Regions from separate parts of the Massilia sp. LC238 genome, predicted to be linked through region 3. Evidence: predicted binding sites of a transcription regulator. Region 3 holds the regulator's gene; each other region holds the start of a gene.
The links. The regulator FNR, encoded in region 3, switches genes on or off when oxygen is low (the NO sensors DNR and NnrR bind a similar motif). The targets are predictions, from matches to a motif close to TTGATNNNNATCAA.
Positions count from the first base shown of each region.

Region 1: the regulator FNR is predicted to act here: its motif matches at 1,059-1,072, upstream of FG94_RS17730 (universal stress protein).
Region 2: the regulator FNR is predicted to act here: its motif matches at 5,627-5,640, upstream of FG94_RS27755 (universal stress protein).

Region 1 is NZ_JNNN01000065.1:200,179-209,604, forward strand. Features, by position in the region: gene FG94_RS17725 (response regulator transcription factor) at 1-392, opposite strand, end outside; gene FG94_RS17730 (universal stress protein) at 520-987, opposite strand; gene FG94_RS17735 (protein phosphatase CheZ) at 1,356-2,225, shown strand; gene FG94_RS17740 (chemotaxis protein CheA) at 2,225-4,129, shown strand; gene leuC (3-isopropylmalate dehydratase large subunit) at 4,459-5,859, shown strand; gene FG94_RS26735 (entericidin A/B family lipoprotein) at 5,895-6,017, shown strand; gene leuD (3-isopropylmalate dehydratase small subunit) at 6,046-6,693, shown strand; gene leuB (3-isopropylmalate dehydrogenase) at 6,708-7,778, shown strand; gene asd (aspartate-semialdehyde dehydrogenase) at 7,801-8,928, shown strand; gene FG94_RS17765 (FimV/HubP family polar landmark protein) at 9,261-9,426, shown strand, end outside.
Region 2 is NZ_JNNN01000083.1:37,260-46,685, forward strand. Features, by position in the region: gene FG94_RS26310 (GGDEF domain-containing protein) at 1-517, shown strand, start outside; gene FG94_RS25065 (HAD-IC family P-type ATPase) at 514-3,075, shown strand; gene FG94_RS25070 (universal stress protein) at 3,146-3,982, shown strand; gene FG94_RS25075 (NAD(P)-dependent alcohol dehydrogenase) at 4,003-5,058, shown strand; gene FG94_RS27755 (universal stress protein) at 5,075-5,569, opposite strand; gene FG94_RS25085 (PEP-CTERM sorting domain-containing protein) at 5,681-6,757, shown strand; gene FG94_RS25090 (DUF1971 domain-containing protein) at 6,754-7,029, opposite strand; gene FG94_RS25095 (group III truncated hemoglobin) at 7,040-7,414, opposite strand; gene FG94_RS25100 (LysR family transcriptional regulator) at 7,517-8,419, shown strand; gene FG94_RS25105 (dioxygenase) at 8,519-9,304, shown strand; gene FG94_RS25110 (DoxX family protein) at 9,375-9,426, shown strand, end outside.
Region 3 is NZ_JNNN01000025.1:37,426-46,851, reverse strand. Features, by position in the region: gene FG94_RS05560 (molecular chaperone) at 1-232, opposite strand, end outside; gene FG94_RS26445 (DUF2474 domain-containing protein) at 328-456, opposite strand; gene cydB (cytochrome d ubiquinol oxidase subunit II) at 456-1,463, opposite strand; gene FG94_RS05550 (cytochrome ubiquinol oxidase subunit I) at 1,453-2,937, opposite strand; gene FG94_RS05545 (transposase) at 2,967-4,406, opposite strand; gene FG94_RS05540 (hypothetical protein) at 4,819-5,004, opposite strand; gene FG94_RS27105 (hypothetical protein) at 5,047-5,271, shown strand; gene FG94_RS05535 (hypothetical protein) at 5,291-6,940, shown strand; gene fnr (fumarate/nitrate reduction transcriptional regulator Fnr) at 7,022-7,783, shown strand; gene FG94_RS05525 (AraC family transcriptional regulator) at 7,794-8,549, shown strand; gene FG94_RS05520 (DMT family transporter) at 8,610-9,426, shown strand, end outside.

The DNA of each region.
Region 1 (9,426 bases), on a different contig from region 3:
TCGGCCACTTCGGTACTGATATAAGGACGTCCCGACGCCACCTTGCGGATCGCGCCCACCAGCTGGGTGCCCGCGCTTTCCTTGGTGAGGTAGCCCTGGGCGCCGGCGCGGATCGCCCGCACCGCGTACTGTTCTTCCTCGTGCATGGTCAGGATCAGGATCGCCAGCTTGGGGGCCTCGCTGCGTACCTGGCGGATCAGGTCGACGCCGCTGCGGCCCGGCATCGACAGGTCGAGCAGCAGCAGGTCGAAGCCGCCCTGGCGTACCTGGGCCAGCACCTCAAAGCCGTTGGTCGCCTCCCCGGTGATCTCGATATCCGGCGCACCATCGAGGATGCGCTTGAGTCCTTCGCGCATGATCGTGTGGTCGTCGGCAATGACGATGCGAATCATAAAACCATCCTTCTCGGTGAAAGCAACGATGACCGGTGCAGGCTAACACAGGACGGCACCGGCATATGTCGTACTTTCTTCACGCCGGCTCCGGGCACTTCGAGAAGATTCTCGAGGCGCCCTCTTGTCATGCGGGTGCGGGCTCACTGATCAGGCGGTGCACCAGCACCGGCTTGGTCGTGTGCGACAACACCTTGTTGGTGACGCTGCCGAGCAACAGCTGGCCCCAGCCGCTGCGGCCGTGCGATCCCATGAAGATCAGGTCGCAGCCTTCCTGCTCGGCGACGTCGACGATCTTGAGGGCCGCGGTGTCGGAAAACGCGGTCATGCAACTGTGCTTCAGGCCGGCGCCGGCGCAGGAGCGCATGATTCTCCCCATGTACTCCTCGCCCATGCGGCGCATCTGCGCGATATATTCTTCTTCGCTCGGATAGGAGGGCGGAATGATCTCCACGTACACGGGATACTGATAATCGGGCGCGACGAACAGGGCCAGTACCTCGGCGCCCATCTTTTGCGCAAATTTGACGCCGGCGCAGGCCGTATGCTGCGACACGGCCGAGCCGTCGGTAGTGATCAGGATTTTGCGGTACATGATGACTCCTCCAATGGCCACGCCATTCTGGGGCGTACCGGGCGCGGCGGCGATTGCAAGAACGCAAACTGTTGAGCTTGATCAAACTTCGGGTTCTTATTATTCAGCAACTGCATGGCCGTGATAAGAAGAACCATCGAGTTACGAAAAACAACACCTCCTTGTGTAAACATTCAGGAACTGTGCCATTTAATTGTCGCGGAATTAAGTTTCGATGTCCATTTTGTTGCGTCTCCGTCGCCGAGATTTACCTGTGGCAACTACGCTGCTACACTCGCATACAGACTTTGGACCATCCCGGATGGTCGCAGTAAACACTACTGAATACCGCTGATTGCGAACTTATACACCATGGAGAAGCAGGGATTATGACCGACGCCGCTGACGATTTCGACGCACTATTCGAGGAAGTGGCGGCGCAGCGCGCCAACGCTCCTACCCCGGCGCCGGCGGCCGAGCCCGCACCGGCCCCGGCTGCGGCAGCTGTCGCAGACGAAGACGACCTCGACTCCCTGTTCGACCAGGTATCGGCGGCAAGCGCGCCGGCGATCGCCGCCGCCGCTCCGGTAGCGGCCGCGGCAGCTGCGCCGGCTGCGGCGTCCGTGCCGGCCGTGGCCAGCGACGGCGAGCACGCCATGTTCGAACGTCTCGGCGGCATCGTGCGCCTGCTGCACGATTCGCTGCGCGAGCTCGGCTACGACAAGGCGCTGACCGAGGCGTCCTCGGCCATCGTCGACGCCCAGGACCGCCTGGAATACGTCGCCACCCTGACCGAACAGGCCGCCAACAAGGTGCTGAACACCCTGGACGACGGCATGCCGGCGCAGGACCTGCTGTCGAAGCAGGCCAAGGACATGGAAAACCGCTGGGCCGACCTGTTCTCGGGCAAGCTGAGCCTGGACGAATTCAAGGCCCTGGCCGGCGATTCGCGCCAGTTCGCCACCGCCGTGAACGAAGCGACCGAAGCCGAGAAGGCGCGCCTGCTCGAGATCATGATGGCCCAGGACTTCCAGGACATCACCGGCCAGCTGATCAAGAAAGTGGTCAAGATTACCCAGACGGTGGAAGCCGAGCTGGCGCAGCTGCTGCGCGACAGCGCGCCGGCCGACCTGAAGGAAAAGCTGGCGAAGAAAGAAGTGCCGGCCGCGCCCGCGCCGCTGATGCAGGGCCCGTCGGTGCCGGATACGGCGCTGAACCAGGATAGCGTTGACGATCTTCTGGCCGATCTGGGGTTCTAATGGACGATATGCTCAAGGACTTCGTCGTCGAGGCGATGGACCTTGCGGTGAATGTTGAAGAACATTTGCTGCGCCTCGAACGCGATCCGGACAACAAGGAAACACTGAATGCGGTGTTCCGTTCCTTCCACACAATCAAGGGCGGCGCCGGCTTCATGGGCCTGCCCGCGCTGGTCGCCGCCTGCCACCTGACCGAGAACCTGTTCGACGCCCTGCGCACCGGCGCCGCGCCGGTGACGCCGCTGGCGATCGAAGCCGCACTCGAGGCCTCGGGCTTCGTGGCGGACCAGCTCAACGACCTGAACAACGGCACCCCGCCGGAAGGCCTGGCGCAAATGCCGGAAACGCTCGAACGCATCCTGAAGGACGCGATCGAAGGCAAGGGCGCGACCAGCGCACCGGCCGCCGCGCCGGCGCCTGTGGCTGCACCGGCACCCGCCGTGGCCGCCCCGGTTGCGGCAGCGCCGGCCGCCGTCCCGGCTCCGGTTCCGGCCGCTGCCGGCGAAGATGGCCTGGACTGGGTCGGCATGTACAACGCCGTGGTGCCTGCGGGCTCCGCGATTGCGGCGGGGTCGGCGCCCGCCGCAGTCCCTGCCGCTGCCGCGCCGGTTGCCGCCGCTGCCCCTGAGGCCGCGCCGGCCGCCAAGCAGGGCGGCTGGGACGGCGTCGACCGCCGCCAGAACGACAAGGTCGCCGATGCGCGCGCCGCCGCGGCCCCGGCCAAGGACGAAAGCATCCGTATCGATGCGGTCAAGCTCGACGCGCTGCTGGAAGTGGCGGGCGAGTCGGTGCAGGCCGCCAACCAGGCCGCCGTGCTGCTCGAGCGCCTGCAGCAGTTCAAGTTCGAAGGTCCGGCCGCCGCCCTGATGGCGACGCTCACCGAGACCCTGGAGCGCGCCTCGCGCTACTCGGCCGAACTGCAGCGCGCCACGCTGGCCACCCGCATGCAGCCGGTGGGCCGCCTGTTCCAGAAGTTCCCGCGCCTGGTGCGCGAACTGGCCAAGGACCTCGGCAAGGATGTCGAACTGACCATCGAAGGCGCCGAGACCGAAGTCGACCGCGTCGTGGTGGACAGCCTGTACGATCCGCTGGTGCACATGCTCCGTAACGCGCTCGACCACGGCGTCGAGTCGCCGGAAGAGCGCGTCGCCGCCGGCAAGCCGGCCAAGGCCTTCATCCTGCTGAAGGCCTGGCAGGAAGCCAACAGCGTCATGATCGTGCTGCAGGACGACGGCAAGGGCATGGACCCGGTCAAGCTGCGCCGCAAGGCGATCGACAAGGGCCTGATCGGCGAGAACGGCGCCCCCAACGACGACGACGCCTACCAGCTGGTGTTCCTGCCGGGCTTCTCGACCAAGGAAGTGGCTTCCTCGGTGTCGGGCCGCGGCGTGGGCATGGACGTGGTCAAGACGGCGGTCGAGAAGAACCGCGGCGCGATCCGCATCGAATCGCAGCTGGGCGCCGGCACGCGCTTCGCGATCCGCCTGCCGATCGAGCTGTCGATCGTCCCGACCATGCTGGTGTCGACCTCGAGCGCGTCGCTGGCGCTGCCGATGGCCGTCGTCGAGCGCGTGGTCGAGCTGCCGGAAGAGTTCCAGTGCGTGGGCGGCGCTCCGGTGCTGAAGGACCAGGGACGCCCGCTGCCGGTGCGTTCGCTGGCCCTGGCGCTGGGCTACGAAGCCTGCTCGGAACGCGTCGGCATCGTCATCAACGCCCCACAGCCCTACATCCTGGCGGTGGAAGCGGTGGACGGCACGGCCGACCTGGTGATCAAGCCGATGACCGCGCTGTCGGTCGAGGGCATCACCGGTACCGCGCGTTCGGCCGAGGGCGAACTGGTGCTGGTGGTCGGCCTGTCCTTCCTGATGGACGGCTGCCGTTCGAATGTGCGCCTGGCCGCGTAGGGTGGGCGGATTCCGCCCACGCGGTGATTGCTGGCAGCTCCGCTCTCGTACCGGATGATCTCGCTGCTATCCATCACCGCGTGGGCGTAGTTCAGGCCACTGGCCTGAACTACCCCGCCCACCCTACACAAAATCGCATACAAAAGCCTGAGCTTCCCCGCTCAGGCTTTTTTTATTTGCATGGCGAGTTGTCTATGCAAATAATATTTGCATACTTTCGGCTTGATTAGCAGAAAAATGCGTTGCCCCTGCTTGGTGCGGCAGTGCACAATTATGGCATAATCAAAAACCGTCCCCGCATAAGGGGTACCGCGTTCACCGGATAGACCATGCAAAAAACGCTCTACGACAAACTCTGGGATTCCCATGTCGTGCGTGCCGACGCCGATGGCACCACAGTCCTCTACATCGACCGCCACCTGGTGCACGAAGTCACCAGTCCGCAAGCCTTCGAAGGCCTGCGCGAAGCAGGGCGCGGACTATGGCGTACCTCGGCCAACCTGGCCGTGGCCGACCACAACGTGCCGACCACCGACCGTGCCCACGGCATCGCCGACCCGACCTCGCGCCTGCAGGTCGAAACCCTTGACGGCAACGCCAGGAGCTTCGGCCTGACCTACTTCGACATGAACGACAAGCGCCAGGGCATCGTGCACGTGATCGGCCCGGAGCAGGGCGCCACGCTGCCCGGCATGACCGTGGTCTGCGGCGACTCGCACACCAGCACCCACGGCGCCTTCGGCTGCCTGGCGCACGGCATCGGCACCTCCGAAGTCGAGCACGTGCTGGCCACCCAGACCCTGCTGGCCAAGAAATCGAAATCGATGCTGGTGCGGGTCGAGGGAGAACTGCTTGCGGGCGTGACCGCCAAGGACATCGTGCTGGCCGTGATCGGCAAGATCGGCACCGCCGGCGGCACCGGCTACGCCATCGAATTCGGCGGCTCGACCATCCGCGCCCTGTCGATGGAAGGCCGCATGACGGTCTGTAACATGGCGATCGAAGCGGGCGCGCGCGCCGGCATGGTCGCGGTGGACGACACCACCATCGACTACGTCAAGGGCCGCCCGTTCTCGCCCAAGGGCGAGCAGTGGGAGCAGGCCGTCGCCTACTGGCGCACCCTGCACTCGGACGAAGGCGCCGTGTTCGACACGGTCGTGGAGCTCGACGCAGCGGAGATCCTCCCGCAGGTCACCTGGGGCACCTCGCCCGAGATGGTGGTATCCGTGGACGGCCGCGTGCCCGATCCGCGCGAGGAAAGCGACGCCGTGCGCCGCGGCGCCATCGAAAAAGCGCTGGTCTACATGGACCTCCAGCCGAACACCCCGATCGACCAGATCAAGATCGACAAGGTCTTCATCGGCTCCTGCACCAACTCGCGCATCGAAGACCTGCGCGCCGCCGCCGATGTGGTGCGCGGCCGCCGGCGCGCCGCCAACGTCAAGCTGGCGATGGTGGTGCCGGGCTCGGGCCTGGTGAAGGAGCAGGCCGAGCGCGAAGGCCTCGACCGCATCTTCAAGGAAGCCGGCTTCGAATGGCGCGAGCCGGGCTGCTCGATGTGCCTGGCCATGAACGCCGACCGCCTGGAGCCGGGCGAGCGCTGCGCCTCGACCTCGAACCGCAACTTCGAGGGACGCCAGGGGCAGGGCGGCCGCACCCACCTGGTCTCGCCGGCCATGGCCGCCGCCGCGGGAATCGCCGGCCACTTTGTCGACGTACGCGCCTTCTAGCGCGTTAATACCGTTTTAACCGTAACAGGAACATCATGAAGAAAGTAATCGCACTCGCCCTGACCGCCATCGTCCTCGCCGGCTGCAACACCATCTCGGGCATCGGCAAGGACGTGCAGAAGGTCGGCCAGGTCGTCACCAGCGCCGGCGGCAAATAACAATCTAGAAAAGGGAGCCGGAGCGGCCATGGATAAATTCACCGTACACGAAGGCGTGGTGGCGCCGCTGGATCGCGCCAACGTCGACACCGACGCCATCATTCCGAAGCAGTTCCTGAAATCGATCCGCCGCACCGGCTTCGGCCCGAACCTGTTCGACGAGTGGCGCTACCTGGACCACGGCGAGCCGGGCCAGGACTGCAGCAACCGCCCGGTGAATCCGGACTTCGTGCTGAACCAGCCGCGCTATGCGGGCGCCTCGATCCTGCTGGCGCGCAAGAACTTCGGTTGCGGCTCCTCGCGCGAGCATGCGCCCTGGGCCCTGCAGCAGTATGGCTTCCGCGCCATCGTGGCGCCGAGCTTCGCCGACATCTTCTTCAACAACTGCTACAAGAGCGGCCTGCTGCCGATCGTCCTGTCGGAAGAGGAGGTCGACGGCCTGTTCAAGGCAGTGGAGGCGAATCCGGGCTTCACGCTGGTGGTGGACCTCGAGAAGCAACGCATCGGCACGCAGGACGGCAGCATCTCGTACGGCTTCGCCATCGACGACTTCCGCAAGTACTGCCTGCTGAACGGCCTGGACGACATCGGCCTGACCCTGCGCCATGCCGACGACATCCGCGCCTTCGAGCAAGGCCACCTGGCAGCCCAGCCGTGGCTGGCCAACACGATTTGATAAAGAGAGACCGCATGAAAATCGCAATCCTGCCGGGTGACGGCATCGGCCCGGAGATCATGGACCAGGCGGTCAAGGTCCTGAACGCCCTTGGCGAGCCCTTCGAGATGGAAACCGCCCAGGTCGGCGGCGCCGGCTATGCGGCCCACGGCCACCCGCTGCCGGAAGGCACGCTGAAGCTGGCCAAGGAAGCCGACGCGGTGCTGTTCGGCGCCGTCGGCGACTACAAGTACGACACGCTCGAGCGCGCGCTGCGCCCCGAGCAGGCCATCCTCGGCCTGCGCCGCGAACTCGGCCTGTTCGCCAACCTGCGTCCGGCCATCCTGTACCCGGAACTCGCGGGCGCCTCGACGCTCAAACCAGAGGTCGTCTCGGGCCTGGACATCCTGATCATCCGCGAGCTCACCGGCGACATCTATTTCGGCAAGCCGCGCGGCGTGCGCGAATGCCCGGACGGACCGTTCGCCGGCCAGCGCGAGGGCTTCGACACCATGCGCTATGCCGAAGGCGAGATCCGCCGCATCGCCCACGTGGCCTTCCAGGCCGCGCGCAAGCGCGACCGCCGCGTGACCAGCGTCGACAAGGCCAACGTGCTGGAGACCTTCCAGTTCTGGCGCGACATCGTCACCGAGGTGCACCGGGAATACCAGGACGTCGAGCTCGAGCACATGTATGTCGACAACGCGGCCATGCAGCTGGTGCGCGCGCCGAAGAAGTTCGACGTCATCGTGACCGGCAACATGTTCGGCGATATCCTGTCGGATGCCGCCGCCATGCTGACCGGTTCGATCGGCATGCTGCCCTCGGCCTCGCTCGACGCCAACAACAAGGGCCTGTACGAGCCCTCGCACGGCTCGGCGCCGGACATCGCCGGCCAGGGCGTGGCCAATCCGCTGGCGACCATCCTGTCCGCCGCGATGATGCTGCGCTTCAGCTTCGGCCGGCTTGAGGCGGCCGACCGCATCGAGAACGCGGTCAAGCGCGTGCTGGCCCAGGGCCTGCGCACCCCCGACATTTACGAAGCAGGTACCAGGAAGGTCGGTACCGAAGACATGGGCAACGCGGTCGTCGCGGCCCTCCAATAATTCACATTCCAAGGAAAGCAAAATGAAACTAGTAGGCCTGGTTGGCTGGCGCGGCATGGTGGGCTCGGTCCTGATGCAGCGCATGCAGGAAGAGGGCGATTTCGACCACATCGAGCCGGCGTTCTTCACCACCTCGAACCCGGGCGGCGCGGCGCCGAAGATGGCGAAGAACGAAACCACCCTGAAAAGCGCGACCGACATCGCCGAACTCTCGAAGTGCGAGATCATCATCTCCTGCCAGGGCGGCGACTACACCAGCGACGTGTTCCCGAAGCTGCGCGCCAGCGGCTGGAACGGCTACTGGATCGACGCCGCCTCGACCCTGCGCATGAACGACGACGCCGTCATCGTGCTCGACCCGGTCAACAAGGAAGTCATCAAGAACGCCATGTCGCGCGGCGTGAAGAACTTCATCGGCGGTAACTGCACCGTGTCGTGCATGCTGATCGGCCTGGGCGGCCTGTTCGAGCAGGGCCTGGTCGAGTGGATGAGCTCCATGACCTACCAGGCGGCATCGGGCGGCGGCGCCCAGCACATGCGCGAGCTGCTGACCCAGTTCGGCACCATCAACGGCGCCGTCAAGCCGCTGCTGGACGACCCGGCCTCGGCCATCCTCGAGATCGACCGCACGGTGCTGGCGACCCAGCATGGCCTGTCGGCTGAGGAAACCAAACAGTTCGGCGTGCCGCTGGCCGGCAACCTGATTCCGTGGATCGACAAGGACCTGGGCAACGGCCAGTCGAAGGAAGAATGGAAGGCCGGCGCCGAGACCAACAAGATCCTCGGCCGCGGCGAAGGTTTTGGTTCCAGGGCGATTCCGGTGGACGGCCTGTGCGTGCGCATCGGCGCGATGCGCTGCCACTCGCAGGCCCTGACCATCAAGCTGACCAAGGACGTGCCGCTCGATGAGATCAACGACATCATCGCCTCGCACAACCAGTGGGTGAAGGTGGTGCCGAACACCCGCGAAGCCTCGATGCGCGACCTGTCGCCGGCCGCGGTCACCGGTGGACTGGGCATCCCGGTCGGCCGCTTGCGCAAGATGTCGATGGGTAATGATTACCTGTCGGCCTTCACCGTCGGCGACCAGCTGCTGTGGGGCGCGGCCGAGCCGCTGCGCCGCATGCTGCGCATTGTGCTGGACAAGTAACAAGCAAGAAAGCCTGCAGGGCCGATCCTCGATTGGCCCTGCGTATCGTGTTGGCAGCCTTGCCACACCTGCTGTAATAGTGCTAAGCGCTTGTAATCAAACGCTATCAAACACGCCCCGCATCGGTCATTCTGGCCACATATCTCCAGCTCCCTCGACGAGCTTGTGCGCTGGGAGCTTGCATGCTCCAGAGCATGATGATATGTTGAGACTCCTGGGAAATCGTCTTTCCTGTGGCCAACTTTCTCTCACTGCCGATTATGCATTTTCCTCACCGTCCTCCGCTCATGGCATTTGCGCTGAAATCAGTCACCGCGGCCGTGGCAAGTGCCGTGCTCCTGTCGTCTGCGGCCTCGGCTGCGGGCCTCGGGAAGCTGACGGTGCTGTCGGCACTCGGCCAGCCGCTGCGTGCCGAAATCGAACTGACGACGACCGCCGGCGAGGATGCATCGAGCCTGGCAGTGAAGCTGGCCTCGCCGGAAGCCTTCCGCGCGGCCA
Region 2 (9,426 bases), on a different contig from region 3:
CGACAGCCTGTGCGGGGTGCTGGCGCGAGGCTACCTGCTCGAACTGGCCAGCCACGATATCACCCTGGCGCGGCGCTACGGCCATCCGCTGGCGATCGCCATGCTCGACATCGATTTCTTCAAGCGCGTCAACGATACCTGGGGCCATCCGGTCGGCGACGCGCTCCTGCGCGCGGTCAGCCAGGCATGCGCGGACTTGCTGCGCGCCAGCGATTACTTCGGCCGGGTTGGGGGAGAGGAGTTCGTGTGCGTCATGCCCGAAACCACGGTCGAGGAAGCCCTCGCCTGCGCCGAGCGCATGCGAACGGCAGTGGGCGCGATCCGCCTCGCGATTCCTCGGGGCGAAGTGCGCTGTACGATCAGCATCGGGGTCGCCGGCCTGGCCCCCGGGCATGCCGGCGTCGAGGATCTGCTGGCCGACGCCGACGCGGCGCTGTATCGGGCCAAATCGAACGGCCGCGACCGCGTCGAGCTGGCGCGCGAGACCCTGCCGGCCTCCGAAAGGGAGACCCCATGAAAGTCGAGCCCGGCGCCGCCGCCCCTGCGGGGCTGGACAGCGAGGAAGCCGCGCGGCGCCTGGCGCGCGACGGCCCCAACCAGCTGCCCGACAGCGGCGGGCGGCGCTGGCGCCGCATCGCGCTCGATGCCGCGCGCGAACCGATGTACCTGCTGCTGGTCGGAGCCGCGGTCCTGTACCTGGTGCTGGGCGAACCCTTCGAAGGGGCCTTCCTGTTCGGGATGGTGGTCCTGATGCTGTGCATGACGCTGTACCAGGAGGGCCGCACCGAGCGCGCCCTGCAGGCGCTGCGCGAGCTCGGCGCGCCGACTGCCCTGGTGTGGCGCGACGGCAGCGCCCGGCAACTGCCGGCCGCCGAACTGGTCGAAGGCGACCTGGTCGAGCTGGGCGAAGGCGACCGGGTGCCGGCCGACGGCCTGCTGCTGGCGGCGGCGGGCCTGCAGGTGGACGAGTCGTTGCTGACCGGCGAATCGGTCCCGGTCGGCAAGCTGCCCGCGCCGCAGGGCGGCGCAGGAGCGGACCGCCCGCAGGCGCCCGGCGGCGCCGACCTGCCGTGGGTGTATTCCGGCACGCTGGTGGTGCAGGGGCATGGCCTGGCCCGGGTCAGCGCCACCGGCGTGCGCAGCGAGATCGGCCGCATCGGGGCGGCGCTGGGCGGCATCGCGCCGCCGCCCGGGCGCCTGCAGCGCGAGACCAGGGCCCTGGCGCGCCGCTTCGCGATCCTGGGTGGCGCCGTCAGCGCCGCACTGGTCCTGCTGCTGGTGCTGCGCGGCCAGGATCCCTTGCAGGCGCTGCTGGCCGGCATCGCCTTGTCGATGTCCATGTTGCCGGAAGAGTTCCCTGTCATTCTGACCGTGTTCCCGGCCATCGGCGCCTGGCGGCTGGCGCGCAGCCAGGTGCTGACCCGGCGCCTGGCGGCGATCGAGATTCTGGGCTCGACCTCGGTGCTGTGCGTCGACAAGACCGGCACCCTGACCGAGAACCGGATGGCGGTGGCGCAGCTGTGGCGCGACGGCAGCCTCCATGACGGACCTGCCGGGCACGCAATGGCCGCGCCGCACCAGGAGCTGCTGGCCTGCGCGCTGCGCGCCAGCCGGGCGCTCGGCAGCGACCCGATGGAGGCCGCGTTCTGGCGCCTGGCCGCCGATGCGCTGCCCGATGGCGGGGCGCTGGCGCCCGGCTGGACGCTGGTGCACGAGTACGGCCTGACGCCGCAGCGGCCGGCGCTGGTGCAGGTCTGGGATTGCGGCGATGGCCGCCTGCTGGTCGCCGCCAAGGGGGCGCCCGAGGCGATCGTGGCGATGTGCGGCGCGCCCGCGCCCGCGGGTGCGGCGCTGCTCGAGGCGGCCGCGCGGATGGCGGCGGCCGGCCTGCGGGTGCTGGCGGTGGCGCGCGCGTGGACCACTGCCGGGGCCCGGGCCATGCCGGTCGAGCCGGCCGCCTTCGGCCTCGAGCCGCTCGGTCTCGCCGCGCTGGCGGATCCGCTGCGTCCCGACATTCCCGCCGCCGTGGCGGCCTGCCGCGGCGCCGGCCTGCGCGTCGTGATGATCACCGGCGACCATCCCGAGACCGCGCGCGCGATCGCGCGCCAGGCCGGGCTCGACGCGGGAGCGCCCGACGCGGTGCTGACCGGCGCCGCGATCGCCGCGCTCGACGCCGCCGGGCTGGCGCGCCGCCTGGCCGCCACCGACGTCTGCGCCCGCGTCGCCCCGCAGCAGAAGCTGCGCATCGTGCAGGCGCTCCAGCAGGGCGGCGCGGTGGTCGCGATGACCGGCGACGGGGTCAACGACGCGCCGGCGCTGCGCGCCGCGGACGTGGGCGTCGCCATGGGCCGGCGCGGCACCGACGTCGCGCGCGAAGCCGCCGAACTGACCCTGCTCGACGACCGCTTCGCTTCGCTGGTCGAGGCCATCGCGACGGGCCGGCGGATCTTCGGCAACATGCGCAAGTCGATGTGCTACGTGATGGCGATGCATGTCCCGATTGCCGGCATGGCGCTGCTGCCCGTGCTGCTGGGCTGGCCGGTCATGCTGTACCCGCTCCATATCGTGTTCCTGGAATTGGTGATCGACCCCGCCTGTTCGCTCGCCTTCGAGAACGAACCGGCCGAGGCGGACCTGATGCGGCGCCCGCCGCGCGCGCCCGGCGAGGCCCTGTTCGGGCGCGCGGCCGTCGGCAGTGCGCTGGTCCAGGGCGCCTGGGTGCTGGCCTTGCTCGTGGCACTGTATGCCTGGGCGCTCGCATGGCTGCCGGAACCGGAGGCGCGCGGCGCCGCCTTTGCCGCGCTGGTGCTGTGCAACCTCGCACTACTGCTGTCGAACCGCCAGCTCGACGGTGTCGGGAGCACGCTGCGGGTCGCCAACCCGGTGTTCTGGGCGATCGCCGGCGCGGCGCTGCTGCTGCTCGCGCTGGCGCTGTTCGTGCCGGCGCTGGCAGGGCTCCTCGACCTGGCCCCGCCGCCGCCGGCCGCGCTGGCCGCCGCCCTCGGCATGGCGCTGCTGGCGCTGGCCGGACTGGAGCTGCGCAAGTGGATGGCGGCACGAACCAGGGTTGGTTGATCCGGTCAAAAGACAGGGGCGAGGCGGGTCGCGCGACTGCGCTTGCGGCCTCGGGCACAGGAGGAGATCGATGAGCTATCGGACCATCGTCGTGCATGCCGACGAATCACGTCACGCGCCGCAACGACTCCGCGTCGCGGCCTGGCTGGCCGGGGAACACGGGGCGCACCTGCTGGGTGTCGCCGCCATCGGTGTTTCGCGCGACGTTTTCCCCCACGGCTACAAGGTGGTGCCGGGCAGCCTCGAGGCGAGCTACTTCGCTCCCCTGCACGACGCGGCAGGGCGCGCGCTCGCGCAGTTCGCCACGCTGGCGGGGGACGCCGGCGTGGCGTTCGAACAACGCCTGGTGTGCGACCTCCCGAGCGAAGCGCTGGCGCGGCTGGGACGCTTCGCCGACCTGGTGGTGGTCAGCCAGGACGACCCGGACGAAGCCTTGAGCGAGACCGTGGTGCGCATCCCCGAATACGTGGCTTTCACCTGCGCGCGCCCGGTGCTGGTCGTGCCCTGCGCCCCGGCCCTGCCCGGTCCCTTGCGCCATGTGCTCGCCGCCTGGAACGGCAGCAAGGAGGCGGCGGCCGCGCTACAGGCCGCGCTGCCGCTGCTGCGGCGCGCCGCGCGCGTGAGCGTCGTTGCCTTCCGCGCGCCCGGCGACACCGAGCTGGGCGAGCCGCAGCACCAGGCCGACCTTGCCGCCTTCCTTGCACGCCACGACGTCCAGGCCCGGATCATGGCGGTCGAGCGCGGCCTCGACGGCGGGCAGGCACTGCTTGGGCTGGCGGCGCAGGAGGGCTGCGACCTGCTGGTCATGGGCTGCTACGGCCATTCGCAATTCCGCGAGCTGTTCCTAGGGGGCGTCACGCGCTACGTGCTGCAGAACGCGCGCTTGCCCGTCCTGATGGCGCACTGAACCAGCGGCAGGAGGATCCCATGGAAATGATGAAAGCGGCAGTCTTACTCGGCCCCGGCCGGATCGCGCTGGAGCGCAAGCCGGTGCCCCGGGCCGGTCCCGGCGAAGCGGTGGTCAAGGTGACGATGACGACCATTTGCGGCACCGACGTCCATATCCTGAAAGGCGAGTATCCGGTCGCGCCGGGCCTGACCATCGGCCACGAGCCGGTCGGCGTGATCGCCCAACTCGGCCCTGGGGTGGAGGGCTACACGCTCGGCCAGCGGGTGGTGGTGGGGGCGATCACGCCTTGCGGCCAGTGCCATCCCTGCGTAGAGGGCCACCAGTCCCAGTGCGGCGGACATGCGCTCGGCGGCTGGCGCTTCGGCAACACGATCGACGGCTGCCAGGCCGAGTACGTCCGGGTGCCGTTCGCGATGGCGAACCTGTCTCCGGTACCAAGCGGATTGAGCGACGAGCAGGTGCTGATGTGCCCCGACATCATGAGCACCGGCTTCGGCGGCGCCGAGAACGGCGCGATCCGCATCGGCGACACCGTGGCGGTCTTTGCCCAGGGGCCGATCGGCCTGTGCGCTACCGCCGGGGCGCGCCTGCGCGGCGCCAGCCGCATCATCGCGGTCGACACGGTGCCGGCGCGGCTGGAGATGGCCAGGCGGCTGGGGGCCGACCACGTGATCGACTTCCGGCAGGCCGATCCGGTCGAGGCCATCCTCGCACTCACCGACGGGCAGGGCGCCGACGTCACGATCGAGGCCCTGGGCACCCAGCAGACCTTCGAAAGCTGCCTGCGCGCCCTCAAGCCGGGCGGCACGCTGTCGAGCCTGGGCGTGTATTCGGGCAAGCTGGGCCTGCCGGTCGACGCCTTCGCCGCCGGCCTCGGCGACCACAAGCTGGTCACGACGCTGTGCCCCGGCGGCAAGCACCGCATGCGTCGGCTGATGGACATCGTCGCCCAAGGCCGCGTCGACCTGCGGCCGCTGGTGACCCACCGCTTCCCGCTCGAGCGGATCGAGGAAGCCTACGACCTGTTCGCCAACCAGCGCGACGGGGTGCTGAAAGTGGCGATCGTGCCCTGAGGCGGAAAGCCGCCGCTCAGGACGCGACGCCCTCGATGAAGTCGGGCTGCGACGCTTCACGCGGGTCGCGCAAGAGGAGCACCGGGATGCTGGAATTGGCCAGCACGTACTGCGCCACGCTGCCGACGAACAGGCGGTTCGCGTCGTTCGGCCCGTGCGTGCCCATCACGATGAGGTCGCAGCCATGTTCTTCCGCGACCCGGATGATGTCGGGGCCGGGCGCCGAAGCCAGCGGCGTCTCGGCATCGCAGCTGACGCCGGTCTGGCGGGCGATGTCCAGCACCGTTTCGACGTGGGCCTGGGCGGCCCGGCGGGCGCGTGCGAATTCCGCCTGGGCGCATTCGTTGTCCGGTGCGGCCTTGCCGCTTTCCGGCCGGTGGAACTGCGGTTGCGCCACCGAGACCGCGACGATGCGTCCGGCGCCCGAGCGGGCGAGCAGGGTGCCCATCTGGGCGGCGCGGACGGCCAGATCGGAGCCATCGGTGGCGATACAGACGCGTTCGAGGAACATGGTGTGGTCCTTTCGTCGTGCGTGTGGACAGGATCGAAAATACTCGAAAGGTGGGCTTCGATGCAAATCAAATATGCAGGGCGGCGCAGGCAAGCGCCGCGGGCGGCTGATATGACGAGGACGACCTGGCGCTGCGCCTGCGCCGCCGCACTGCTGGGCACGCTGCCCCAGCTGGCCACCGCGGCGCCCGATTATTTTTCCTGGACAGGGGCGGGCAGCAAGTACGCCCGCGCGCTCGCACTGAACAACCAGGGACATTACGCGGTCAATAGCTTCGGACCGGAAACGCCTTATCAGGGCGCCGGGATCATCCGCCAGCGCTTCGCGGAATCGGTCGGCGGCCTGGGCGGCTACATCACCCAGGTCCGCGCGCTCAACGACCTCGACCAGGCCGTGGGACTGTCGACCACGGCCACGGGCGAGGACCATGCCTTCCTGTATGCGGAAGGTCACATGCAGGACCTGACGGCCCGCTACGGCATCCAGGATGCGCGCGACATCAACAAGCGCGGCGAGATCGCAGCGCGCAGTCCGGATTTCCGCGCCGCCGTACTCAGGGACGGGGTGGTCGACATCGTCGGTCCCGAGTACAGCGGCCCGGGCGACATCAACGAGCGCGGAGAGGTGCTGGTCAGCTACGACGTCTACGACAACGGATTCGGATCCCGCACCGCCGTGTACAGCCAAGGGATGCTGACCGAGCTGCCACGCGTCGGCGGCAGCCCGGTGTCCGGCCAGGCCATCAACGACGCCGGCTGGGTGACCGGCTACTTCACCCAGGCCGACGGCCGCAACCACGCCTTCCTCTGGGACGGCGACACCTACTTCAACCTGACGCCCCGGGCCCGCAACGGCTTCGCCTACGACATCAACAATCTCGGCCAGGTGGTCGGCGTCGCGGACGGCCGCGCCTTCCTGTATGCCGACGGCCGGCTGATCGACCTGAACACCCGCATCGACCGCGACGCCGACCTGTTGCTGATCGCGGCCGACGAGATCAACGACCGCGGCCAGATCCTGGCGCACCGCTGCGACCGCACCGGCGTGTTCTGCTACGGCTCGGTGCTGCTCGACCCGGTGCCGGCGGTGCCGGAACCGTCAACGCTGGCGATGCTGCTGGCGGGGCTGGGCCTGGCCGCGGCGCTGCCGCCGGGCCGCGCGCTGAGGCGCAGGCGAACGGCCGCTTAGCGGTGGAACTCCACGCAGAAGCGCACCGGCCCTGCGATGTCGACATGGTGCGGCACGCCCGGTTCGACGATGCCCGGCGTCCCGGGCGCGAGCACGTGTTCTTCGGCCTCCGGCGCCTCGATCACATAGCGCAGGCTGCCCTCGTGGACGACGATGCGGCCCCAGACGCCGGCCGCGGTGCTGTGCGCGCGCCGCAATCCCGCCGGCACCGTGTCCTGGTCGAACACCGGCGTGCTCTTGTAGTGATCCAGCCCGGCGGGCAGGTGTTTCATGATGCTCCCCTCAAGCCACTTCGACGCGGCCGAAATAACCGTATTGCAGGCTGGCGGCGATGCGCCGGGCCGCCGCCAGGAAGGCGTCGGCGGTTTCCGTCGCGAACAGCCGCCGCGCATGCGCCTCGAACAGGCCGAGCCAGCGCCGGAAATGCTCCGCCTCGATGCCCTGCAAGCCCATGTGCTTGCCGTAGACATTGCCCTTGAACTCGCTACTCGACAGCATGACCGAACACCAGAAGTCCACCATGCGCTCGAGGTGGGCTTCCCAGTTGGCGCCGATGGCGCCGTCGAATACCGGCTGCAACAGCTCGTCGCGCCGGATATCGGCATAAAAATCCCTGACCAGCATGCTGATCGATTGGCGGTTCGGTTCGTGATACATATCGTGCGGCTCCGGTGTACGGCCACATTGTGGCAGAACCGGCGGGTTCAGGCGAGATGTGCGGGTAGAATCGCCCTCATCATTGCAGACCAGGAAAGATGGATGACCGACAGGTTCGAGGAAATGCGCGTGTTCGCGGCCGTGGTCGAGGCGGGCGGCTTCACGGCGGCCGCGGCGCGGCTCGGGATGTCGAAGGCGGCGGTGTCGCGCCACGTGGCCGAGCTCGAGGAGCGCCTCGGCGTGCGCCTGCTGCACCGGACCACGCGCCGGCTCTCGACCACCGCGGAAGGCGAGCTGTTCCACGCGCGCTGCCGCGAACTGCTGGACCGGCTCGAGGAAGCGGAAGCCGAGCTCGGATCGGGCAGTACCACGGCCCAGGGCGTGGCCAGGGCCAATGTGCCGCTCAGCTTCGGCCTGATGCACCTGGCGCCGCTGTGGCCGCGGCTGCTGGAGCGCCATCCCGGACTGGAACTCGACGTCAGCCTGTCGGACCGGGTGGTCGACCTGGTGGACGAGGGCTACGACCTGGCCGTGCGGATCGGCCAGCTGCCCGCGTCGTCGCTGGTGAGCCGGCGGCTTGCCTCGACACGGCTGGTGGCCTGCGCCGCGCCGGCCTACCTGGCCGCGCATGGCGCGCCGGCACGGCCGGCCGAGCTGGCGCGCCATGCGGTGATCGGCTACAGCCTGTTCGCGTCCGGCGACACCTGGAGCTTTTCCGGCCCCGCGGGCGAGGAATCCGTGAAGGTGCAGCCGCGCATGCGCACCAACAATGGCGACACCTGCCGCGCCGCCGCGCTGGCAGGGCAGGGCATCATCCTCCAGCCCAGCTTCATGGTCGGCGCCGACCTGGCCGAGGGCCTGCTGGTGGAACTGATGCCAGGCTGGCGCTCGATCGCGCTGGGCATCTATGCGGTCTATCCTTCGCGTAAATTCCTGGCGCCGAAGGTGCGGGTGATCATCGATTTCCTGGTCGAGGCATTCGCGGATCCGCCCTGGCGCGATTAAGACGATTGTTCCTGTAAGTGAAACAGTCCTATCCGCTCAAGCCTATTTATCGGCGCTGCATAAGACAATAAGATGGGGTCTTTCATGAGGAGAGACACCATGCCCCGCCTTCCCGCCCTGTTCATTTCCCACGGCTCGCCCATGCTGGCGCTGCAGGACAGCCCGGCGCGCCGCTTCCTCGAACAGCTCGGCGCAACGCTGCCGCGTCCGCGCGCGGTGCTGGCCGTGTCGGCGCACTGGGAGACCATCGGCGCCCCGGCCGTGAGCCTGGCGCAGCAACCCGCCACCATCCACGACTTCGGCGGCTTTCCGCGCGCCCTGTTCGAGATCCGGTATCCGGCGCCGGGAGCGCCCGGCCTGGCCGAACGCGCCCTTTCCCTGCTGGAGCAGGCCGGCATCCAGGCCGGACGCAGCGCCGGGCGCGGGCTCGACCACGGCGCCTGGGTGCCCCTGCGCCTGATGTATCCCGATGCCGACGTGCCGGTCACCCAGCTCTCGATCCTGCAGGGCGGCGATCCCGCCGCCCACCTGCGCATCGGCCAGGCCCTGGGCGCGCTGCGCGACGAAGGCGTGCTGGTGCTGGCCTCCGGTTCGCTGACCCACAACCTGCACGAATACCGGGGCCAGGCGGTCGAGGCGCCGGCGCCCGCGTGGGTGGAAGACTTCGCCCGCTGGATGCAGGCCTCGCTCGAGAACGGCGACCAGGCCGAGCTGCTGGACTACCGCCGCCGCGCCCCGAACGCGGTACGCAACCATCCGACCGACGAACACCTGCTGCCCCTGTTCGTCGCACTGGGTGCGGGCGGGCCGCAAGCGCGTGCCACCCGCCTGCACGCGAGCGTGGAACACGGGGTGCTGGCGATGGACGCCTATGCATTCGAATGAAGCGAACGGTGCGCCCGCGAATCGGTCGAAGGGCGATGATGTCAAGACAACTCATCCGGAAGGAGTGATCATGCAAACCACGAACCTTGCACCCCGTAGCATGGACGAGGAAGGCAAGCTGC
Region 3 (9,426 bases):
TCAGGGCTTCCCAGGCCTGTTCCAGGGCCGGATCGCCTCCTTCGGAAAGGATGGGGTCGGCATGCGCCAGCGCGTCCAGCAGCGCACCGTCCGGCGCCGCCAGCAGCAGGCGCGACAGCAGCGCGTACAGATCGGCGCGCGCCTGGTCCTCGCCCGACAGCGGTAGCGGTACGGCGACGGTGATGGCGGGATCGGCGGGACGGTTGATCGACGGCGCGTCAGGGTGGGACACGTGCTGCTCTCCTGTTGGCAAAGGGTCACCAGCAGTGTAGCCCTCCAGCGCAGCAGGCCGCGCACGGTTGATGACACGGTGCTATCAAATCATGCTCAACGCATGCCCAGGGCATGCATGAGGGTGCGGATCACGTAGGCTACCGCCGACAAGGTAAACACGCCACCGAGCCAGAGTGCCGCCAGCCAGGCCAGGCGCCGCAGCCATTCGCGCCGGGTCACCATCAGTGATACCCCGCGTCGGCCTTGACCTTGCCCCGGAACACCCAGTACGACCAGGCCGTGTACATCAGGATGATGGGCAGGATGAACAGGGTGCCGACCAGCGCGAAGCCCTGGCTGCTGGGCGGCGAAGCTGCTTCCCAGATCGAGATCGCGGGCGGCACGATATGGGGCCAGATGCTGATCGCCATGCCGCTGTAGCCGAGGAAGATCAGGGCCAGCGCCGCCACGAAGGGCACACGATGCGGGTCGCGCTTGAGCGAGCGCAACAGCAGCACGATGAACACCGCCACCAGCACCGGCACCGGCGCCAGGAACACGATGTTCGGGAAGCTGAACCAGCGCGCCGCCACCGCCGGGTCGCGCCAGGGCGTCCAGATGCTGACGATGAAGATGGCCGCGAGCAGCATCAGGGCCAGGGGACGAGCCACCTGGATCATGCGCGCCTGCAGCTCGCCCTCGGTCTTCATCACCAGCCAGGTGGCGCCCAGCAGGGTGTAGGCGATCATCACCCCGAACCCGGCCAGCAGCGGGAAAGGTGCGATCCAGTCGAGCGGCCCGCCAGCATAGCTCCGGCCCGACACCGCGATGCCGTCGAGAAAAGCGCCCAGCGAGACGCCCTGGAAGAAGCTGGCCACCACCGAGCCGCCGATGAAGGCCTTGTCCCACAGGTGGCGCTCGTGCTCCTTGGCCTTGAAGCGGAATTCGAAGGCCACGCCGCGGAACACCAGGCCGACCAGCATGAAGATCAGCGGCAGGTAGAGCCCCGACAGGATGATCGAATAGGCCACCGGGAAGGCCGCCAGCAGCCCCTCGCCTCCCAGCACCAGCCAGGTCTCGTTGCCGTCCCAGACCGGCGCCACCGTGTTCATCATGGTGTCGCGGTCGCGCTTTTTCGGGCTGAAGGGAAACAGCAGGCCGATGCCCAGGTCGAAGCCGTCCAGCAGCACGTACATGAAGACGGCGAAGAAAATGATGATCGCCCAGATGACGGTGGTGTCAATGCCCATGACCGGGTTCCTCCTTGTCGCGGCCGAGGCGATCCGGGCTGGCCTCGCCCTCGTCGTCGTCGTTCTGCACGTCGGCGGCCGACAGCGGCCGGCTGGGCGTGCGTTCCTCGCCCGGGCCGCCCCGGGCCGGCGTATGCAGCTCGAAGCGCTGCGGCCCCTTGCGCATCATGCGCAGCAGGTAGACGGTGCCGGTGCCGAACACGAAGATATAGGCCACCACGAACAGGACCAGGGTCAGGCCGAGCTCGGCGGCTCCATGCGGGGAGACCGCATCGGCGGTGCGCAGCACGCCATACACGACCCAGGGCTGGCGCCCCACTTCGGTGGTGGTCCAGCCGGCCAGAATGGCGACCAGGCCCGCCGGTCCCATCCAGACGGCGAAGCGCAGGAAGGGGCGGTTGTGCCACAAGCGCGGCTCCCCTCCCCGCTTGCGCCGCAGCCACAGGCTCCAGGCGCCGAGCGCGATCATGAGCAGGCCCAGGCCCACCATCAGGCGAAAGCTCCAGAACACGATCAGCGAGTTCGGCCGCTCGTCGCGCGGGAAATCCTTGAGTCCGGGGAACTGGCCGTTCCAGGAATGGGTGAGGATCAGGCTGCCCAGGTGCGGGATGCCGACCGCGTACTTGGTGCGTTCCTCTTCCATGTCGGGCACGCCGAACAGCAGCAGCGGGACCGCCTTGTCGCCTTCGTTCTGCCAGTGCCCTTCCATGGCCGCCAGCTTGGCCGGCTGGTGCTTCAGGGTGTTCAGGCCATGGAAGTCGCCCACCACCGCCTGGATCGGCGCCACCAGCAGGATCATCCACATCGCCATCGACAACATCTTGCGCACCGCCGGGTTGTCGCGGCCCTTGAGCAGCTGCCAGGCTCCGGTGGCGCCGACGATCAGGGCCGTGGTGAGATAGGCGGCGATCACCATGTGCAGCAGCCGGTACGGGAAGGACGGGTTGAAGACGATCGCCAGCCAGTCGGCCGGGACCATGCGGCCGCCCTCGATGGCATAGCCCTGCGGGGTCTGCATCCAGCTGTTGGCGGCCAGGATCCAGGTGGCCGAGATCAGGGTGCCGACCGCGACCGCGCAGGTGGCCCCGAAGTGCAGGCCCGGCCCGACCCGGGTCCAGCCGAACAGCATCACGCCCAGGAAGCCGGCCTCGAGGAAGAAGGCGGTCAGCACCTCGTAGGACAGGATCGGCCCCATGATGCTGCCGGCGAACTCGGACAGGTAGCTCCAGTTGGTGCCGATCTGGTAGGCCATCACGATGCCCGACACCACCCCCATGCCGAAGCAGACGGCGAAGATCTTGAGCCAGTAGTGGTAGAGGTCGACGTAGACCTGGCGCTTCGTGCGCAGCCAGCACAGCTCGAGCACGGCCAGGTAGCTGGCCATGCCAATCGTCATCGCCGGGAACAGGATGTGGAAGGACATCGTGAACGCGAACTGCACGCGCGCCAGATCCAAAGCGGACAAACCGAACATGCGGGCCCCTTTTGCTCGTCGTACTGCTATCAAGAAGGTGTGCAAACGTTTGCACCGTCCTCTTCCTGCCCCGAACCGTCTTGCCGACCGTATTCGTTTCTAACAGGCGTCACTTTCCCGCCTTCCGCCGGAAGCCTTCCGGCAGCAGTGCCCGGCGTCACCGCCTGACTCGCCACGGGTAGCGCCATTGCCGCCGCAAGGGCGCCGGTGGCGAGCCGGTGTAAGTTGACGGCCGCGTTGACGTCACGGTCGTGGTAAGCACCACAAATACAGGTCCAACTCAGTTCTCCCAGACCCAGCAAAGAATTCTTTGCCCCGCAATGCGAGCACAGCTTACTCGACGGATACCAGCGATCGGCCACCACGATCGTTGTGCCATAACGCAGCGCCTTGTACTGCAACTGGCGCCGGAACTCGTAGAAACCGATGTCGGAAATAGCTCGCGCCATCCGGCTGTTAGCCATCATTCCCTTTACGCATAAGTCTTCGATTGCCACCGCTTGGTTTTCGCGGCACAGGCGAGTCGTCAGCTTATGGAGGAAATCGCTGCGCACGCGGGCGATACGCGTATGAAGGCACGCCAGCGCATGCGCCCCTTTTTTTCGATTCTGAGAGAAGGTAAGCCGGGTGCCTTTCGGAATCTCGCCTGCTATCTCTGCCCCGGCCTTGGCAGCTTGCAGTTTGCGAGACTGACGCCGACTGCGGATGCGCATGCGCCGCAGCTCCGCGCTTAAGGGTAGTGGGGCAGCAAGCTTCTCACCGCTACTCAAGGTCGCGGCGACTGTTATTCCTAAGTCGACGCCAACGATGCTATCAGCACTCCGAGGAAGCAGGGCAGCGTCATCGAATACATCGACCTGTACAGCGAGAAACCAGTGGTTGGCCTCGCGCGACACACTCGCCCCCATGATTTTTCCAGGAAGACGTAGCGCCTCCGCGAGAAGAGCTCGTCCCACTTTCGGCAGGATCGCGCTTTTACCCTCTAGACGTAGCCTGTCGTTGGCAACGTAGAAACTGTCGCGGCAACGGCCCTTCCTCTTAAATGCAGGAGGATGTGCCGGCTTGCCCGCTTTAAGGGCGCTGAAGTAGCGGCCCCACGCACTGCCGAGGTTTGCGAAAGGCTGCGCGTGGGCATCACGGTGGATGGTTCGCAACCACGGTTTTCCTTCGCTGTCGAGCCAGTCCGAGTGAGTATACTTTATCGCGTTAAACTGCTTTTTCAGAACCACTACATCGGGTCGCTGGCCACAGGAAACCATTCGCTGACACTCGGCCAGGGCGAAATTCCAGACACGGCGTGCGGTGCCAGCCGCCCGCGCGAAGTAATCGCGCTGTTCGGATGTCGCTTCGATACGAATACGGTGCGACAGCAGCATTGTTGGAGGAATGCTTGAGCAGAATTCGTTCGACCGCACCGACCATGGCAGGTTCCAGCCGCTAAGACAGGGTAAGTGCGCGATGTCGTCCATGTCCGCCAATGTACATTCATCGTTTAAAGGCTCTAGTGTTCAGAATCTAGCATGCGGGAGGGGTGCGCACGCTTGGCGATGTCGATTTGATACGCCAAAACCTGGCTTCGGCGGCATGCGAGTCGCTTTTTATGCATGCGCAAGACCGGGTCTGCTTTCGGCGTCGAAACCTTTCACTTCCACAGAAAACTCGGGGTCACTGATCCATATTAATGACCCATCAGATCGATCCTGCCGACCCAATCCACTCGTCTATATTGGCTGACGATTCGAGCCCGGCGGCAGCCGGAATCCTGTGTATCCAGCATGCATGCGGACTCGCGATCCGGCGGCCCGGCCTCCGCCCTCGCCACGCGGTGGAACGGGCCATCCATCGATCGTCGATGTGAAAGGAGATGGTCATGACTACTCATCAGAACCACGCGGCGGCAACGCGGATCGCGGCGCGTGCCGGGGAAGCGGAGGTGCTGGTCACTTCCTCGGCCATGCCGGCCAGCTTCCGCGAACTGCGCCAGCAGGCCGATGCGGCCGCGGTCCGGCAACTGTTCGGGACCGCGCCGGCCCGGGCCGGCCAGCCCGAGCCCGAACTGAGCGGCACCGGTTTCACCTATCGTCACGACTGGGGCGCGCGGCGCGGCCAGTGGGTGCTGCGCCTGAACTGGGATGTCATCCAGCCCCCTCCCGGGTCCTGGTGGCGATCGGCGAAGGCGTGCCGGGCGGCCCGTCCGCCGGCAAGTTCATCGGCGCCGCCCGCTACACCCTGCACAACGTCGCCTCACGCTGGAACGGCGTCGACATCTGGGTCGACATCGCGTGGAGCAGCGACATCTCGCTCTACGCCGATTACCTGGTCATCAACCCTTGAAGCGCACCAGGAGATTCCCATGGCACCAAATGATCGTCTCGACCAGGACGCAGCACTGCTCCTCGATCCCGGAACGCAGGAGCGCGCGGATTCATCAAGCACCGAAGGCCCCTGGGCCGTCGCCGAAGCGAGCGTCGGCACGGAAGGCGTGCAGCCCGCGCTGCAGGGGACCGGATTTACCTACTGCCACGACTGGGGCATGCGCCGCGGCGAATGGCTGCTGCGGCTCAACTGGGACCTGATCCAGCCCGGCTCGCAGGTCTTCGTGGCCATCGGCGAAGGCGTGCCGGGCGGACCGCCCGCCGGCAAGTTCATCGGCGCGGCCCGCTACACCCTGCACAACGTCGCCCCGCGCTTCAACGGCGTCGACATCTGGGTCAACATCGAGTGGAGCGCCGACATTTCGCTCTACGTCGACTACCTGGTCGTCAACCCGCCCTCGGCGCCCCCTAGCCTGCGCACGGTCTCGGTCACGGTGCACCGCCACAGTAGCGTGGCCCTGAGCGAAGCCGAGGCCGACCGGATCCTGGCCGACATGGGCACGATCCTCCAGAACGACGACAGCGGGCCGGATGTCGCGACCCCGGTCCGTTTCGTGCGCAACGGCGCTGTCCGGCTGCTGCCGGCGAACATTCCCGGCACCATCCAGACCTCAAGCGACCTGAATGCCCTCCTGACCGCCGGCAGCGGGGTCAAGATCGTGCAGGCCATCCGCTGGTGCGGCGGGCCCGGCGACGGCATCATCGGCTGCGCCCCGGTCGGCAGCGCCTCGGTCAACGTGGCCGCGGTGCGCTTCACCGCCAACCAGGAAGGCCTGATCTGGGTGCACGAGTACGGCCACAACTGCGGCCTGCCCCACCGTACCGACGACCCGCGCGCGGTCATGTACCCGTCCGTCGGCGCCGACCACAACGTGGTCAACGCGGCCGAGTCCTCGGCCTTCCTTTCGGGCCCGCTCAGCATCAGCGGCAAGGTGATGGCCGCCGGCGGCTGCTCCTGCGGTGCGGGCGGCCTGGCGCTGCCAGCCGACGTGCGCGACTTCGTCTCCCAGCACTGGATCGAGGGCGTGCCATGGGAGCTGGCCTCGCAGTACGGCGAGAAGGACGCCCGCCTGCTGCTGGACTGGCTGGTGAACGAGCCGGAGAAGCACGAGGAGTTCCTGACCCAGATCGTGGCCACCCTCGGCTACATCGGCAGCGAGATCGCGGTCCAGCCGATGATCGACTTCGTCGAAAGTGCGCGCGCCGGCCGTGCCGTGTTCAATGCCAGGAACACGGCCCTGCTGCGCCTCGGCGACCTGGCCAACCGCTCCGGCAGCCGCGCGGCGCTCGATTTCCTGGCGCGGGTCGCCGGCGACATGGACCTGGCGCGTACGCTGGCGGCGCCCCAGGCCAGCGCCGAGCTGCAGGCGGCCAAGGCGCTGCAGGACGTGGTGGCGCCGAGCCTCGACACCCTGGCCGCCGAGCTGGCGGTGTCGGCCACCTTCGGGCTGGCGCTGGCGGGCACGGCGCAATCGCAGCAGGCCGTGGAAGCGCTCAAGGGGAACGCCGACGCCTTCGCGACCGTGAACCAGGCGGCCCAGGAAGCCGCCGAGATCGCCGCGACCGTGCGCGCCAAGGGCCGCCAGGAGTACTACAGGATGAAGGCGGAACACCGGCATCACCTGTAATCGGGCTTGTATTTTAGAAATGAAACCCGCGGACGCGGCCTTTGTCTATAATGGCCGCGTCCGCATTTTCGTTTCCCTGCCATGAACCAACCCATCTCGCTCCCGGGCGAAGCGAAGGTCATCCAGGCCCTCAAGGCCAGCTGCAGCGCGTGCAGCATGCACCAGCTGTGCCTGCCGATGGGCCTCGAGGATGCCGACATCAATCGCCTCGACCAGATCATCGGCCGCCGCCGCCGGCTCGCGCGCGACGAGCGCCTCTACGCCATGGGCGAGCCCTTCCGGAACCTGTACGCGGTGCGCTTCGGCCATTTCAAGACCTATCAGGTCAACGCCGCCGGCGAAGCCCAGATCACCGGCTTCCAGATGGCCGGCGAACTGCTGGGCATGGACGCCATCAGCGGCACCCACCACTGCGACGCCGTGGCCCTCGAGGACAGCGAGGTGTGCGAGATCCCGTTCTCGCGCCTGGAAGAGCTGTTCGGCCACGTGCCGGCCCTGCTGCGCCACTTCCACCGCATCATGAGCCAGGAGATCACGCGCGAACAGAACGTCATGCTGCTGCTCGGCAATATGCGGGCGGAGCAGCGTTTCGCCGTCTTCCTGGTCAACCTGTCGGCACGCTACGCGGCGCGCGGCTATTCGCCGCACAGCTTCCAGCTGCGCATGTCGCGCGAAGACATCGGCAACTACCTCGGGCTCACCATCGAAAGCATCAGCCGCCTGCTGTCGCGCTTCAAGAAGCAGGGCTGGCTGCAGGTCGACAAGCGCGAAGTCACCCTGCTCGACCCGGCCAAGCTCAAGGCGCTGGCGGCCGGCACCGACGTCTGCAGCCCGATGGGCTAGCGACACCGCCATGGCCGCTGCCCTGCTCGACCTGCATCTACGCAGCTATGGCGCCGCGCGCAGCTCGGACCGCCACGAGTTCGGCCAGCTGGTGCTGCCCGTGAGCGGCGAAGTCGCCCTGGAAATCGAAGGCCGCCAGGCCAGGCTCGATCCGCTGCGCGTGGCGGTGGTGGCGCCCGGCGCCTGGCACTCGCAGTGCAGCCCGGTGGCCAACCGGTCGCTGATCGTCGACCTGGGACCGGATACCTTCGCGCAAGGACCCTGGCAGCGCCTGCTCGAGCAGCCCTTCGGCGCCATCGGTCCCGCAGCGCGCAAGCTGGTCGAATTCATGGGCATCATGGCCGCCACCGCCCCGCCCGCGCCTTCCGTGCTGGCCGGCTGGACCCCGCTGCTGCTCGACACCCTGGTGCTGGGGGCGCCCGCGCCAAGCTCGCGCCTGGCCGCCCTGCTCGCCCGCATCGAGGCCGAACCCGGCCTGCCGTGGACCACCGAGGCCATGGCGCGCGCCTGCAGCCTGAGCGTCAGCCGCCTGCATGCGCTGTTTCGCGAAGAGCGCGACAGCACGCCCCACGACTGGCTGCTGGACTGCCGCCTGCGCCATGCCTGCGAATGGCTGCGTGCGACGGCGCGCCCGGTGGCCGAAATCGCGCTGGCAGCGGGCTTTTCCGAGCAGAGCGCGCTGACCCGTGCCATGCGCAGGGCGATGGACACCACGCCCGCGGCCTACCGGCGCGCGTATCGCGAGAATCTGTCAAACCAGCAGTAGCCAGGGTCAAGCGCGCCGCGGGTATCCGGCCGACAATCTCCCTTCCCAAGGAGATCGTCCATGCTTTCGCAGATTCACGCTACATCCCACACTACCCAGCTCAGCATCGGCGCCGGCATCACCGCGGGCGCCTTCTGGGGCCTGGTGTTCCTGGCCCCGGAACTGGTGCCGGGCTTCTCGGCCCTGCAGCTGTCGGCGGGCCGCTACCTCGCCTACGGCATCGTCGCCGCCATCCTCGTCGCCCGCGCCTGGCCGCGGCTCAGGCAGCGCCTGACCCGGGCCGACTGGCGCGGCCTGGCCTGGCTCAGCCTGGCGGGCAACATCGTGTACTACCTGTTCCTGGCCCAGGCCGTCCAATTGGGTGGCGTGGCCATGACCTCGATCGTGATCGGGCTGCTGCCGATCACCGTGACCCTGGCGGGCGCGCGCGAGCACGGCGCGGTGTCCTTGCGGCGCCTGGTCCCCTCCCTGCTGCTGGGCGGGGCAGGCCTGGCCTGCATCAGCTGGGATTCCTTGTCTTCCCTGGACGGCGGCTCGGGCATCGGCCTCTTGTCGGCGATCGGCGCGCTGCTGTCGTGGACCTTCTATGCGGTCGTCAACCGGCGCTGGCTGGCGCGCCTCGAGGGCATTTCGGCCAACGAATGGAGCCAGCTGGTGGGGGTGATGACCGGCGCCCAGGCCCTGCTGCTGGCGCTGCCGGCCTTCCCGCCCGGCGGCGCCGCGCACACGGGCAGCGAATGGCTGCAGTTCATCGGGGTGGTGACGGCGGTCGGGATCTTCTGTTCCGTGATCGGCAACGCCTTGTGGAACTACGCCAGCCGCGCCCTGCCGATGGCGCTGATGGGCCAGATGATCGTGTTCGAGACCGTGTTCGCCT